One region of the Streptomyces sp. NPDC001604 genome, then DNA from elsewhere that is predicted to be linked to it. Evidence: riboswitches for the same ligand, from Rfam matches in the RefSeq annotation. Region 1 holds a riboswitch; the other holds the start of a gene.
What was found. Region 1 has a riboswitch for thiamine pyrophosphate ahead of thiC (phosphomethylpyrimidine synthase ThiC). Riboswitches for the same ligand answer to the same signal wherever they lie in the genome.
Positions count from the first base shown of each region.

Region 2: linked by a shared signal. The riboswitch ahead of ACFY1E_RS23105 (thiamine ABC transporter substrate binding subunit) and the one ahead of thiC (phosphomethylpyrimidine synthase ThiC) in region 1 are both predicted to bind thiamine pyrophosphate.

Region 1 is NZ_JBIAUY010000002.1:681,295-688,757, forward strand. It holds gene ACFY1E_RS08395 (IclR family transcriptional regulator) at 1-823, shown strand, start outside; gene ACFY1E_RS08400 (SsgA family sporulation/cell division regulator) at 921-1,358, shown strand; gene ACFY1E_RS08405 (YibE/F family protein) at 1,511-2,995, opposite strand; TPP riboswitch at 3,067-3,256, shown strand; gene thiC (phosphomethylpyrimidine synthase ThiC) at 3,249-5,051, shown strand; gene ACFY1E_RS08415 (hypothetical protein) at 5,215-6,084, opposite strand; gene ACFY1E_RS08420 (metallophosphoesterase) at 6,278-7,360, opposite strand.
Region 2 is NZ_JBIAUY010000008.1:148,402-155,864, forward strand. It holds gene ACFY1E_RS23095 (ABC transporter ATP-binding protein) at 1-468, opposite strand, end outside; gene ACFY1E_RS23100 (ABC transporter permease) at 469-2,070, opposite strand; gene ACFY1E_RS23105 (thiamine ABC transporter substrate binding subunit) at 2,115-3,194, opposite strand; TPP riboswitch at 3,282-3,389, opposite strand; gene rlmN (23S rRNA (adenine(2503)-C(2))-methyltransferase RlmN) at 3,413-4,519, opposite strand; gene ACFY1E_RS23115 (hypothetical protein) at 4,686-5,087, opposite strand; gene ACFY1E_RS23120 (SRPBCC family protein) at 5,284-5,733, opposite strand; gene ACFY1E_RS23125 (phosphatidate cytidylyltransferase) at 5,875-7,011, opposite strand; gene frr (ribosome recycling factor) at 7,011-7,463, opposite strand, start outside.

The DNA.
Region 1 (7,463 bases):
GGCACCACCCGTATCCTCGCGCCTGACCGCACCACCGGTGCAACCGTCCCTGGAAACCGCCCCGGCGCAGCCGCAGTCCGCAACCCTCATCGGATCCGTCCAGCGCGCGATGCGCCTGCTGGAATGCGTCGCGGGGCACGAGCACGGAGCCCCCGCCAAACAGCTCGCCCGCGAGACCTGCTTGGCGCTCCCGACGGCGTACCACCTGTTGCGGACCCTCGTCCACGAGGGCTATCTGCGCCGGGACAAAGGCCTGTTCTTCCTCGGCGACGCGGCGGTGCGACTGAGCAGCAGCGGAGCCCAGCAGAAACGTCGCAGCACGATTGCCGACGCACTCGCCGGCTGGCGGGACGCGATCGGTGTGCCCGTGTACTACGCCGTGTACCGGGAGGGCGAGATCGAGGTCATGTGCGTCTCGGACACCCCGGGCAATCCGGCCGTCGAGGAGTGGGCCGACTTCCGCGAGACCGCACACGCGCATGCGATCGGCCAGTGTCTGCTGTCCCAGCTGGACGACGCGGCCCGCCGCGACCACCTCGACCGCTACCCCGTGCAGTCCATCACCCCGTACACCGTGCGTGACAACCACACCCTGCTGCGGCGGCTCGAGCGAACACGGCGGATGGAGCCGGTGACGGAGCGGCAGGAGTACGCGCTGGGGACGGTCTGCGCCGCGATTCCGATCACGGTGGGGACGACGGCCGCGACGATGGCCATTTCTCTGCCCTCGCATCAGGCCGACCGGCTGATGTCCGCGGCTCGGCAACTGCAGAACGAGATCGGAAGGCTGATGGGGTCACTCGCCCTCTCTATCAGTATCTGAAAACTCACTCCTTGTGATCTGTCGTGTACGTTCAGCAAGATTCCACCAGTGTCAGGGGATCACTCCCAGCCGGCGGCTTCACATGACGGGGTAGGCGATGCGCGAGTCCGTACAGGCAGAGGTCATGATGAGCTTTCTCGTGTCCGAGGAGCTCTCCTTCCGCATCCCGGTGGAGCTGCGCTACGAGAGCTGTGATCCCTATGCCGTGAGGCTGACCTTCCACCTTCCCGGTGATGCGCCGGTGACCTGGGCCTTCGGCCGTGAGCTGCTCATCGACGGGGTGTGCCGGCCGTGCGGGGAAGGAGATGTGCGCGTCTCACCCGCCGAACCGGACTCCCTGGCAGAGGTCCTGATCAGGCTTCAGGTCGGCCGCGACCAGGCACTGTTCCGTGCGTCCACGGCGTCGCTCATCGCGTTCCTCGACCGCACCGACAAACTGGTGCCACTCGGCCAGGAGGGCTCCCTCGCCGACTTCGACGCCCACCTCGACGAGGCCCTGGACCGCATCCTGGCGGAGGAGCAGAGCGCGGGCTGAAACGGGACCGCGGGGGCCGACCGGAACGCTTCTGCGTGGGATGCGGAGGACGCAGTAACGCTTCTCCATGTCTCGACGTCTCCATGTGCCCGGCGGCTGGAGTCAGGTACCGCCCCGACCGTCTGTTCAGGCGTGCCTGAGTGGCCCTCGCCTCACCGCTTGCGCCGTCTGCCCCGCCCCGAGCGCACCGCAACAGGTGCTGCGCCCGCCGTGCCCGCCGCCTGCTCCGGTCCGGGACGGTCGGCCGCGACCACCAGTGCCGCGAGCAGCGTCGTCACCGGCACCGAGGCGACCAGGCCGATCGAGCCCACCAGGGTGCGTACGATCTCCTCCGCCACCAGTTCACTGTTGGCGACCGTCCCCACACTGCTCTGCGCGATGGAGAAGAGCAGCAGCAGGGGCAGCGCGGCGCCCGCGTACGCGAGGACGAGGGTGTTGACGACGGATGCGATGTGGTCGCGTCCGATACGGATGCCCGCCCGGTACAGCCCCCGCCAGCCCATCGACGGATTCGCCTCGTGCAGCTCCCAGACCGCCGAGGTCTGGGTGACCGTCACGTCGTCGAGGACACCGAGCGAACCGATGATGACGCCGGCCAGCAGCAGGCCGCTCATGTCGATCGACGGGTACAGGCCGTGGATCAGGCCGGTGTTGTCGTCCGTGTTGCCGGTCAGGGCGGCCCAGCCGATGAACTCGGAGCCGAGCAGGCCGATCAGGACGAGCGAGAGCAGAGTGCCCAGCACCGCCACGGAGGTACGGGCCGACAGACCGTGGCACATGTAGAGCGCGATCAGCATGATGGCGCTCGATCCGATCACCGCCACGAGCAGCGGATCCGAGCCCTGCAGGATCGCGGGCAGGATGAAGAAGGTCAGCACCATGAAGCTGACGGCCAGCGCGATCAGGGCCATCAGTCCGCGCATCCGTCCCACGACCACGACGGCGAGCGCGAAGATGCCGGCCAGCAGCGCCATGGGGAAGCGGCGGTTCACATCGGCGACCGAGTACTGCAGGTCCTTCGGCGCGGAGGGCTCGTATGCGGCGACGACCTTCTCGCCCTCATGCAGTTGCCGTGACTGGTCGGGCTGCACGATCTCGGTGAACGTACGGCCCTTGTCCTTGCCGGTGTCGACGCGGATCGTCGCCTTCTTGCAGGTGCCTTTCGCCTGCTGCTGGGCGGATGAGCCCTCGGCGGTGGAGGTGTCCCCCGTCGGAGTCTCGCCCGAGGCGTTCACCGACTTGCAGCTCACGCTCACGACCTTGGCGACCGTTGCCTGCTGGGTCTGCCGGTCGAAACCCACACCGGTGCGCTGGTGCGGCGGGGCGCCGCCGGGCCACAGGACCACGAGCCCGACCCCCACGGCCGCGGCGAAAGGGATGAGGATGGCGGCGATGACCTTGCGCAGGTGCATGGAGACGGGGGCCGCAGGACCGTGACTGTGCGAGTGACCGTGCCCGCCGGCGGAACCATGGCCGTGCCCCCGCCCGTGCCCGCCACCGGCCTGGTGACCGTGCCCCGCGCCGGCTCCCGGCCCGTGGTGGTGCCCGGCCCCGGAGCCATGGCTGCTGCCGCCTCCGGAGCCGTGCCCGGGGGGCGGCTCCGGAGGCGGGAACGGGGGCTGATGTGTCGTGGTCACCGCCAGATCATCGCAAGAACGACAGGGGCCCTCTGTTCAGCGCGCCCGAATTGACGCTAGCGTGGAGGCACCTTTGCACACGCGGGAGCTCGGAGCACCGGGCTGAGAGGGCGCTGACCTCCGTCCCAGCGATGTTTCACGTGGAACATCACCGAAGTCGAGTGATGTTCCCCACGAAACGTCGACAGACGGAAACCGCTGCGTCGACCGCCGAACCTGTTACCGGGTAATGCCGGCGTAGGGAGTAGGTCTCATGACCAACAAGGACGCACGCACGCCTGCCTCCAGCCAGGACGAACAGCCCATTCAGGGCGAACAGTCCCAGGAGGCCGGGAAGTCCATCGGCTGGCACAAGGCGTATGTCGAGGGCTCACGCCCCGATCTGCGAGTGCCGGTCCGCCAGGTGCATCTCACCAACGGGCAGTCGGTCACGCTGTACGACACGTCCGGCCCGTACACCGATCCGCTCGTCGACACCGATGTGCGCAGGGGGCTCGCCCCGCTGCGCGAGAACTGGATCATCGCGCGCGGTGACACCGAGGAGTACGCGGGCCGTCCCGCCCGTCCCGAGGACGACGGGATCAAGCACACCTCTCCACGAGGCGGTCTGCGCAACCTCGACGCGGTCTTCCCGGGCCGGCCGCGCCAGCCGCGCCGCAGTCGCGACGGCAAGGCGGTCACGCAGCTCGCGTACGCGCGCCGTGGGGAGATCACGCCGGAGATGGAGTACGTGGCCATCCGGGAGAACGTCTCGCCCGAGGTGGTCCGCCAGGAGATCGAGGCGGGCCGCGCGGTACTGCCGGCCAACGTCAATCATCCGGAGATCGAGCCGATGATCATCGGCAAGCGGTTCCTGGTGAAGGTCAACGCCAACATCGGCAACTCCGCGGTGACGTCCTCCATCGAGGAGGAGGTCGAGAAGATGACCTGGGCGACCCGCTGGGGCGCCGACACGGTCATGGACCTGTCCACCGGCCGCAACATCCACACCACGCGTGAGTGGGTGCTGCGCAACTCCCCCGTCCCCATCGGTACGGTGCCGCTCTATCAGGCCCTGGAGAAGGTGGACGGCCGGGCCGAGGAGCTGACCTGGGAGATCTACAAGGACACCGTCATCGAGCAGGCCGAGCAGGGCGTGGACTACATGACGGTCCATGCGGGCGTCCGTCTGCCGTACGTCCCGCTCACCGCGAACCGGAAGACCGGCATCGTCTCGCGCGGCGGCTCCATCATGGCCGCGTGGTGCCTCGCGCACCACAAGGAGTCGTTCCTGTACGAGAACTTCGAGGAACTCTGCGAGATCCTCGCCGCGTACGACGTCACGTACTCACTGGGCGACGGCCTCAGGCCGGGGTCGATCGCGGACGCCAACGACGAGGCGCAGTTCGCGGAGTTGCGCACGCTCGGGGAACTCAACCGGATCGCCAAGCGTTTCAACGTACAGACCATGATCGAGGGCCCGGGACACGTCCCGATGCACAAGATCAAGGAGAACATCGACCTTCAGCAGGAGATCTGCGATGAAGCTCCGTTCTATACGCTCGGTCCGCTGATCACGGACGTCGCGCCGGCATACGACCACATCACCTCCGGCATAGGTGCCGCGATGATCGCCTGGTGGGGCACGGCCATGCTCTGCTACGTCACGCCCAAGGAACACCTGGGCCTGCCCAACCGTGACGACGTCAAGACCGGTGTCATCACCTACAAGATCGCCGCCCATGCGGCCGACCTCGCCAAGGGGCACCCCGGGGCGCAGGAATGGGACGACGCGCTGTCCGACGCCCGCTTCGAGTTCCGGTGGGAGGACCAGTTCAACCTCGCCCTGGACCCCGACACGGCACGGGAGTTCCACGACGAGACCCTCCCGGCGGAGCCGGCCAAGACCGCCCACTTCTGCTCGATGTGCGGGCCGAAGTTCTGCTCGATGAAGATCTCCCAGGACATCCGCCGCGAACACGGCGGGAGCCGAGCGGAGATCGAGCAGGGCATGGCCGAGAAGTCGAAGGAGTTCGCGGCCGCGGGCAACAGGGTGTACCTGCCGATCGCGGACTGACGTAAGCCGGTGTGAGTGGCTCCGCTCCTCCGACATGGAGGACGGTCCCGCTCTTCGGAGTGAGGTGCCGTAGGGCGGAGCCGTCGGTGGAATCGGTGTTCGGCTTGCGCTCCCCCTGCGGGCCCTGACGGGCCTTTCTGATGCGGGGGGCGCAAGCCGACGGTTACTCCGGCTGGTGTTCCGGGCCCCCGAAGTCCGGGCTGGTGTAGTCCGGGCTGGTGAAGCTCGGGCGCGGGCCGGGGGTCGAGCCGTCGTCCGGGCTGCTGAAGCCCGGCCGGTCGTAGCCGAGGTGGGGCATGCGGCTGGTCGACGTCGGCGGAGTGGCGGTGTGCAGCGCCGCGGCGGTGCCGGGGTCGGCGAGTGCCTCCCTGAGGAACGGCATGATGCCGCGCTCCAGGAGTGCCTGGCGCCAGGCTTCCCTGGCCAGGGCCACTTCCTCGCTCAGCTCGCCGTACGGTCCGGACTCGAGCGAGGGCTGGTTGCGCAGGGCGGTGAGCAGCAGCCCGACAGCGGCGACGAGGATCGCGGCCGCGGTCATGGCACCGAACACCCAACCCGCGGTGATCATGGTCTTGCCGAACACCTGTTTGGGCTCCAGCGACTTGATGATGTACCCGACGAGCAGGAAGATCACCGCAGCTGTTCCGGCGAGGACGGGGGTGAGGACGGCGGCGACGGCTACGGCGCCCGCGCCGGCCGGCTCGGCGGCCTCGCCGAGGGTGGTGGCGAGCCCCACCGCCCCCGCGCCCGGCTCCGCTGAGCCGGATTCACGGGTGGACGGCGGGGTGGACGGCGCCGGCTGGCGCAGTTCCTCGCGAACCTTCACGTAATGCTGGTACTCGGCTGCCGCTGCCACCGTGATGAGTGCGGTGGCGTTGAGCGCCATCGTGCGCAGCTGTTCGGGGTTGAGCCGCTCGCCGACAGCGGCAAGCTCCGGGCGGTTTGGGGCGGAGCGCAGCGCCTCATCGAGGACCCGCTCGTACTCCTGGCGGTCCTCGCTCAGCAGGTGCTGCGGAACGCTGTTCATGTGCATCCCCCGATGCTCCGTAGGGCTTGGGGCTCGCATGCCAACGAGCCGTCGGGCAGAAACGGAGGGGAGCCTGCTACGGATAAGCCGATGGTAGAGCGGCGACGGCACACGGTGACAGGGGGTTTGAAGAAATTGGGCCCTGGCCTGCGCCGTTTATCGCGGTTCCGCCATGGGGGAACGCCTGCCCTGTGAACGTTCAGATATCCAGTGGCAGTTGCTGGACCAGCAGCTTTCCGGCCATGGTCACTCCGCCGTCCATCGCGATGGCGAGTCCCTCGGCGTAGACGTGCGGTCCTTCGACCACGGGCCCCGCGCTGTCCTCGCCCTCCTCGGAGCCGACCTCGCCCAGCAGATACGGAATGGGGCTGTGACCGTGAACAATCCGCGTGCCGCCGTACGTATCCAGCAGGGAGCGTACGGCGTCTGCGCCGCCCTCGTCGCGGAAGGAGAACCGCTTGGTGAACTTGCGGAACAGATCCCAGCACTCGTCGGCGTCGTTACGCGTGAGTGTTTCGCGGACGGTGTCGTTGACCGCCTCGATCGAGTCGCCGTAGTCGAGGTAGGCGGTGGTGTCCGAGTGGACGAGCAGATAGCCGTCGACCTCCTCGACGGCGTCGAGGCGGGCCATCCACTGCAGATGGTGGTCCTGGAGGCGGTCCATGTCGGTCTTCTGGCCGCCGTTGAGCAGCCAGGCCGCCTGGAAGGTGGCGGTGCCCGCACCGGAGTTGACGGGGGTGTCGCCGAACCGCTTGGCGCCCAGCAGCAGCAGCTCGTGGTTGCCCATGAGCGCCTTGCAGTAGCCGCCGGCCGCGGCCGCCTCCGCGGACAGCCGCATCACGAGGTCGATGACGCCGATGCCGTCCGGGCCACGGTCGGTGAAGTCGCCGAGGAACCACAGCCGGGAGGTGCCCGCGCACCAGTTGCCCGCGGAGTCGACGAGGCCCTGCTCCTGGAGGGCGGCCACCAATTCGTCGAGATAGCCGTGCACATCACCCACGACGTACAGCGGGCCGGCGCCGTCGGTCTGCTGGGGGATGGGGAGGGACGCGGGGTCGACGGGCACCTGAAGAGTGTCACCGCGGTTGATGACCGGCAGGTCGCGCTGTGTCGGGGTGTACCCCTCCGGGTGGTCGGCCGGCTCCTCGACGGGTCTGGCGACGTCGCCGGGGTATGTGCTGTGGCCGTACGGACCGGTCTCGTGGACATACGCCGGTACCCGGAAGTCGCGCAACGTCGCCGTCCGCTCCGTCTCGGGTCCCTGACCGGCCCCCTGAGTCATCAGACCCCTCCACCATCGCGCCGCATCTGCACCGCTTCGGACTGCCTGGTCGCAGCGGCCCGCGGTGTCGTGGGCCCATCATAGGAATGCCGATCGCGCCATG
Region 2 (7,463 bases), on a different contig from region 1:
CAGCATCAGCAGCCGTGGGCGCGGCGCCAGCGCACGGGCCAGTGCGACGCGCTGCTGCTCACCGCCGGAGAGCGAGGCGACGGCCCGGCGTACGGCACCCGGCAGCCCGACGAGGTCCAGCAACTCCCGTACCCGCTCGTCCTGTTGAGGGCGCCCGGCGCCGTGCATGCGCAGCCCGAAGGCGACGTTGCCGCCCACGTCCCGCTGCGGGAACAGCTGGTGGTCCTGGAACATCAGGCCCACCTCCCGCTTGTGCGCGGGCACGCCCGACTGGTCGCGTCCGTCGAGCAGCACCCGCCCCGAGGACAGGGGCTGGAGCCCGGCAACCGCCCTCAGGAGCGTCGACTTGCCGCTGCCGCTGGGCCCGAGCACGCACACGATCTCGTGTTCGGCGACATCGAGGCCGACGGCGTCGAGCACGGCCCGCCCGCCGAACCGTACGGTCGCGTCCTCAAGGCTCAGCAGCATCTAGAACTCCCCGCTCCGGTCGGTGCGCAGCCGCTCGAGGACCAGCAGCGCCACCGCGCACACCACCATCAGAATCGTCGAAAGGGCCATCGCCTGGCCGTAGTTGAGATCGCCCGGCCGGCCCAGCAGCCGCGCCACGGCGACCGGCAGCGTCGGGTTGTCCGGCCGCGCGATGAACACGGTCGCCCCGAACTCCCCCAGGGACACCGCGAACGCGAACCCGGCCGCGATCAGCAGCGCCCGCCGCACCATCGGCAGGTCGACCTCCCGCCACACCCGCCACGGCGACGCCCCGAGCACGGCCGCCGCCTCCCTGAGGCGCACGTCCACGGCCCGCAGCACCGGCAGCATGGTCCGTACGACGAAGGGGGCGCCCACCAGCGCCTGCGCGAGCGGCACCAGGATCCATGAACTGCGCAGATCCAGCGGCGGCTTGTCCAGCGCGATCAGGAACCCGAAGCCGACGGTCACGGCGGAGACGCCCAGCGGCAGCATCAGCAGCGCGTCGAAGCCACGGACCAGCCGGCCCGCGTCCCGGCGCGCGAGCGCCGCGGCGGCCAGACCACCGATCACCACGGCGATCGCGGTCGCGGCGAGGGCGTACTGGAGCGAGTTGCCGACGGCCTGGATCGGCGGTACGAGGAAGGTCCCGCCGTCGTCGTGGGTCAGCGCCCGGTAGTAGCCGAAGCCGGAGGCGCCGAGGGACCGCTGCACCAGCACGGCCAGCGGCAGCACGAGCAGCACGAGGACCGTGGCGAGGACCCCGGCCAGCAGCGCCCACTGCCCGGCCCCGCGCGGCCGCCGCGCCGTGACGTTCGCGTCCACCAGCCGCAGGGCGCTCTCCCGCCGCCGTACGGTCCAGGCGTGCACGGCGAGGATCGCGCCGACGGCGACGAACTGGACGATCGTGAGCACGGCGGCGGTGGACAGGTCGAAGATCTCCGAGGTCTGCCGGTAGATCTCGACCTCGAGGGTGGAGAAGGCCGGGCCGCCGAGGATCTGCACCACGCCGAAGGAGGTGAAGGTGAACAGGAAGACCATCAGCGCGGCGGCGGCGACGGCGGGCCCGAGCGCCGGCAGGGTCACCTTCCGCCAGGCCCGCAGCGGCGACGCGCCCAGCATCCGCGCCGCCTCCTCCTGCCGTGGGTCGAGTTGCGCCCACAGGCCGCCGACGGTCCGTACGACCACGGCGTAGTTGAAGAAGACATGCGCCAGCAGGATGGCCCACACGGTGGTGTCCAGCCGTACGCCCCACAGCTCGTCGAGCAGTCCCCCGCGCCCGACCAGCGCCAGGAACGCCGTACCGACCACGACCGTCGGCAGCACGAAGGGGACGGTGACGACGGCCCGCAGCACCTGCTTGCCGGGGAAGTCGAGGCGCGCGAAGACATACGCGCCGGGGAGCGCGACCAGCAGCGTGAGTGCCGTGGAGGCGAGCGCCTGCCAGGTGGTGAACCACAGGACGTGCCGGATGTCCGACTGTGTGACGACGTCCGCGATCCGCCCGAACTGCCACTTCCCGTCGACCTTGAGCCCGCGCGCCACGATGGCGGCGACGGGCCAGGCGAAGAAGGCGGCGAAGAACGCGACCGGCACGGCCATCAGGCCGAGCCGCACCGCGCTCCCCGTGCGCCTATGGCGGACGGCTACTTCAGTACGAGTGACGTCCACGACTTGACCCACTGGTCACGGTTGGCGGCGATCCTGCTCGGGGTCATGGTCTCGGGGTCCTTGGCCGGCTGTCCGTACTTCACGAACTCCGGCGGCACCTTGGCGCCCTCGATCACCGGGTAGACGAACATGTTGAGCGGCATGTCCTCCTGGAACTCCTTGCCGACCAGGAAGTCGATGAACGCCTTCCCGCCCTTGGTGTTCCCGGCGTTGCTGAGCAGCCCGGCGTACTCGATCTGCCGGAAGCAGGTGCCGTACGACGTTCCGATGGGCGCGGTCTTCGGCTTGGGGTTGCCGTAGATGACCTCGGCGGGCGGTGAGGAGGCGTAGGAGACGACGAGCGGTCGGTCCGCCTTGGCCTTCTTGCCGCCCGCGGACCCCGAGAACTCCTCGTTGTAGGCCTGCTCCCAGCCGTCGACGACCTTCACGCCGTTCGCCTTGAGCTTCTTCCAGTAGCCCTGCCAGCCGTCGTCGCCGTACTTGGCGGCGGTGCCGAGCAGGAACCCCAGGCCGGGCGAGGAGGTGGAGGCGTTCTCGGTGACGAGGAGGTTCTTGTACGCGGGCTTGACGAGATCGTCGAACGACTGGGGCGGTGCCAGCTTGTGCTTGCTGAAGTACGCCTTGTCGTAGTTGACGCAGATGTCACCGGAGTCGATCGGGGTGACCCGGTGCTTGGCCTGGTCGACCCGGTACTGCGCCTGGATCCGGTCCGCGCCCTTCGCCTCGTACGACTGGAACAGCCCGTTGTCGAGCGCCCGCGAGAGCAGGGTGTTGTCGACGCCGAAGAAGACGTCGCCCTGCGGGTTGTCCTTGGTGAGGATGGCCTTGTTGACGGCCTGCCCGGCGTCGCCGCTCTTGAGGACCCTGACCTTGTATCCGGACTGCTTCTCGAAGTCCGCGAGGACGCTCTTCGAGACGGCCCACGAGTCGTGGCTGACGAGGGTGACGGTCTTGGAGCCGCCGGAGCCCGCGCTGCCGGACGACGACGAACCGCACGCGGACAACGTGACGAGACCGAGGCCGACCGCGGCGGCCACGAACGTCTTGGTGTGCACTGAATTCCTCCTGGCTGACCAGGAAGAGACGCGGCCCTGCCCGGGACCGCCGGAGAAGTCCGCCGGCTCCCGGGCAGGGCGCAACAGCTCGAGTGAAGACCGAACTTCCTACCCAGAATGACCTGGGCAAGGTTCAGAGGGTCTGCGGCCCGGTTGCCGCACTCTCAGCGCTGTGGCGCTCCCCTGTCGGAATATGAAGATGTACGTACGGGCTCAGGTTACCGCTCGGTGGCCGCGAGCTGGCCGCAGGCCCCGTCGATCTCCTGCCCCCGGGTGTCCCGGATCGTCACCGGCACACCGTGCGCGGCGATGGCTTCGACGAAGGCCTTCTCGTCCTCGGGCCGGGAGGCGGTCCACTTCGAGCCGGGTGTCGGGTTCAGCGGGATGAGGTTGACGTGCACGGGCTTGCCGCGCAGCAGCCGCCCGAGCCGGTCACCGCGCCACGCCTGGTCGTTGATGTCGCGAATGAGCGCGTACTCGATGCTGAGCCGCCGCCCGCTCTTCTCGACGTACTCGAACCCGGCGTCGAGGACCTCGCGCACCTTCCACCGTGTGTTGACGGGGACGAGGGTGTCGCGCAGCTCGTCGTCCGGCGCGTGCAGCGAGATGGCGAGCCGGCACTTGAAGCCCTCGTCGGCGAACCGGTGGATCGCTGGCACAAGGCCGACGGTCGAGACGGTGATGCCGCGCTGCGACAGCCCGAGCCCGTCGGGGGCGGGATCGGTGAGCGCCCGGACGGCCCCGACCACCCGCTTGTAGTTGGCGAGCGGCTCACCCATCCCCATGAAGACGATGTTCGAGAGCCGCGCAGGCCCTCCGGGCACCTCTCCGTCCCTGAGCGCCCGCATCCCGTCCACGATCTGGTGCACGATCTCGGCGGTGGACAGATTCCGGTCGAGCCCGGCCTGCCCGGTCGCACAGAACGGGCAGTTCATCCCGCAGCCGGCCTGCGAGCTGATGCACATGGTCACCCGGTCCGGGTAGCGCATCAGCACCGACTCGACGAGCGTCCCGTCGAACAGCCGCCACAAGGTCTTGCGCGTCGTCCCCTGGTCGGTCGACAGATGCCGTACGACCGTCATCAGCTCGGGAAGCAGCGCCTTCTGCAGCTTGCCGCGCGAACCGGCCGGGATGTCGGTCCACTCCGCCGGGTCGTGCGCATACCGCGCGAAGTAGTGCTGCGACAGCTGCTTGGCACGAAACGGCTTCTCGCCGATCTCGGCCACCGCTTCCTTGCGCTCGGCGGGCGTGAGATCGGCAAGATGCCGCGGCGGCTTCTTGGCTCCGCGGGGGGCGACGAAAGTGAGTTCTCCGGGCTTAGGCATGGCTGTACCAGTGTCGCAGATCCAATTGGGTGACCTGGGGCTGCGGGCCGGGGCACCTGTCGTTGGTGGTCGTGACCATGGTGAACATCAGGCTCCCGCAGGTCAGAGCATGCTGTACCGCAGCCCGGGGCGGCCTGCCTGGACAGGGCAGTGTGATGGCCGGCGCTCAGTCTCCTTCGGGTGAGCCGTCGGGCCTGTCCGTGCGCATGAGAATGCCGGGGCAGTCCGAATCGACTTCGCCCGTGTAGTGGTTTGGCCAGAAGTAGCGACTGGTGCGCGGCAGCGGCACCTCCACCAGTCGGCCGTCGTGCATCATCCACAGGCCGAAGCAGTCATCTTCCTCGTCGTGGATCAGTACCTGTACGGAGTGCGGGGAGGGCCACGGCTGCGACTCCAGGTCATCCAGCAGTCCGACCCAGCTACTCCGTCGCACGAACTCGGCGACCCAGCCATGCCCGGCAGCGGCGAATTGTCCAGACCACTTACGGTTGGGGTCGGGCCGGGTCAGCGGTTCCATGACCTCTTCTGCATTGCCGGCCAGCACGATGACCTCGGCGATTCTGCTCATGGCTGAGTATCACCGCAGGTCCGGGAGGAACCGCAAGCGAGTTCCCCGTTGGAATCCGCCATCCGCCATCCGCAAGCGGCACAGGCCCTCGATCCACGCCGCTGGTGCAGGTCGGGGGCCTTTTGATGCCGGATCACTGCCAGTTCTCCGGGCTCAGGGAGCCCTCCAGGAAGCCGGGGACGGATAAAAGGCCTGCCTAGGCGGTGGTGTGCTCCAGCTTGTCCTTGAGCAGTTGCTCGTTGCGCGGCATCTCCTTGCGGACCTGCGGGCGGACGACCAGCGGGAGCAGGATCTTGCCGATGCCGTGTCCCTCGAAGTCGAGGTCCATGGTGACGTGGGTACGGCGGCCGTCGTCGATGGGCGTGATCTCGCCGTGGAAGTTGCCCCTGACCGGGCCGTCGATCCCGCGCACGGTCCAGGAGCGCTGCGGCTCGAACTGGGTGCACTCCATGGTCATCGGGATGTCGCGGCGGCCCACATGGCGGGTGACGCGGACCCGGGATCCGAGTCCGAAGGGGCGGTCGTCGAGCTGTTCGGTGGCGACCGCACTCAGCTGCCACTCCGGCATGTGGGAGGGGTCGATGATGTACGCCCAGGCGTCCTCGGGACGGCAGTCCACGTCGAACTCCTCATGGATGGTGGACATGGCGCCTCCTCTTCGGGTTCGGGAGATCCCCTTTGAGGGCTTACATCGGAATCGTCCCACTCGGCCGACCGGCGCGCCATCGTCCGAAAAGCCTGGAGCCCCCGCCCTCGTAGGGGCGGGGGCTCCACATGTCACCGCAGGTCAGCCGGACCCCACGAACAGCACCATCAACAGCCACACCACCGGCGCCGTGGGCAGCAGCGAGTCCAGCCGGTCCATGATGCCGCCGTGCCCCGGCAGCAGCGTGCCCATGTCCTTGATGCCCAGGTCCCGCTTGATCATCGACTCGCCGAGGTCTCCCAGAGTGGCGCTGGCCGCGACCGCGAGGCCGAGGATCAGGCCCTGCCACCAGGCGCCGTCGTCGATCAGGAACTGCATGCACAGCGCGCCCGCCACCATCGCGAACGTGACCGCACCGAGCAGGCCCTCGCGGGTCTTGCCGGGGCTGATGCGCGGGGCCAGCTTGTGGCTCCCGAAGCGCCAGCCGACGGCGTACGCGCCGGTGTCGCTCACCACGGTGAGGAGCAGGAAGGTCAGCACCCGCCACGGCCCGTCCCCGGCCGCCAGCATCAATGCCACGAACGTCGCGAGGAAGGGCACGTAGAAGGCCGCGAAGACGCCCGCCGTGACGTCCTTGAGGTAGCCCTCCGGTGGGTCCGTCATGCGCCATACGAGGACGGCGAGCGCCGTGAGTGCCATGGCGACCCAGGCGCCCTCGGCGCCCCGCACATATCCCGCGACGACCATCGCCGCCCCGCCGAGTGCCAGCGGAACCAGGGGCGCCTTGATGCCCTTGCGCTCCTGGAGGCGGCTGGTCAGCTCCCACAGGCCGACCACGACGGCGACCGCGACGACACCGACGAAGACGGCCTTGACGATGAACAACGAAGCGATGATCACCACACCGAGCGCGACACCGACCCCTATGGCCGCGCCCAGGTCGCGGCCCGCGCTCTTCTTCTGCGGGCGGGGCGCCGGCTGCGGGGCGTCGGGCATGGGCTCCGGATTCTGCTGCGCCGCCGGGTAGGGCGGCGGGTGAGGGGGTTCGTCGCGGAACAAGGGACCGCTCAGCCGAGCGGCCCCCCGGTCGTCATCCTGGTCACCGCCGTATGCGGGTACCTCGGGCACGATGGGCATGGGGCGAGTCTGCTGCGCCTTGGGCGCATCGTACGCGGGACCCGCCGGGGCAGCCCCCTGGACAGGTCCCTGGTCGGACGGCCCCCAGTACCCCGCCTGCGACCCGGTGTGGGGCGGCGTTCCCCAGGAAGAGTCGTTCATCAGACCTCGAGCAGCTCCGCTTCCTTGTGCTTCAGGAGCTCGTCCACCTGAGCCACGTACTTGTGGGTGGAGTCGTCGAGTTCCTTCTCCGCACGGCGGCCCTCGTCCTCGCCGACCTCGCCGTCCTTGATCAGCTTGTCGATGGCGTCCTTGGCCTTGCGGCGCACGGAGCGGATGGACACGCGTGCGTCCTCGGCCTTGCCCTTGGCGACCTTGATGTAGTCGCGACGGCGCTCCTCGGTCAGCTCCGGGAACACCACCCGGATGATGTTGCCGTCGTTGCTCGGGTTGACGCCCAGATCGGAGTCGCGGATCGCCTGCTCGATGTTGCGCAGCGCCGTCTTGTCGAACGGGGTCACGACCGCCATGCGCGGCTCCGGCACGGAGAACGAAGCCAGCTGGTTGATCGGCGTCGGCGCGCCGTAGTAGTCGGCCACGATCTTGTTGAACAT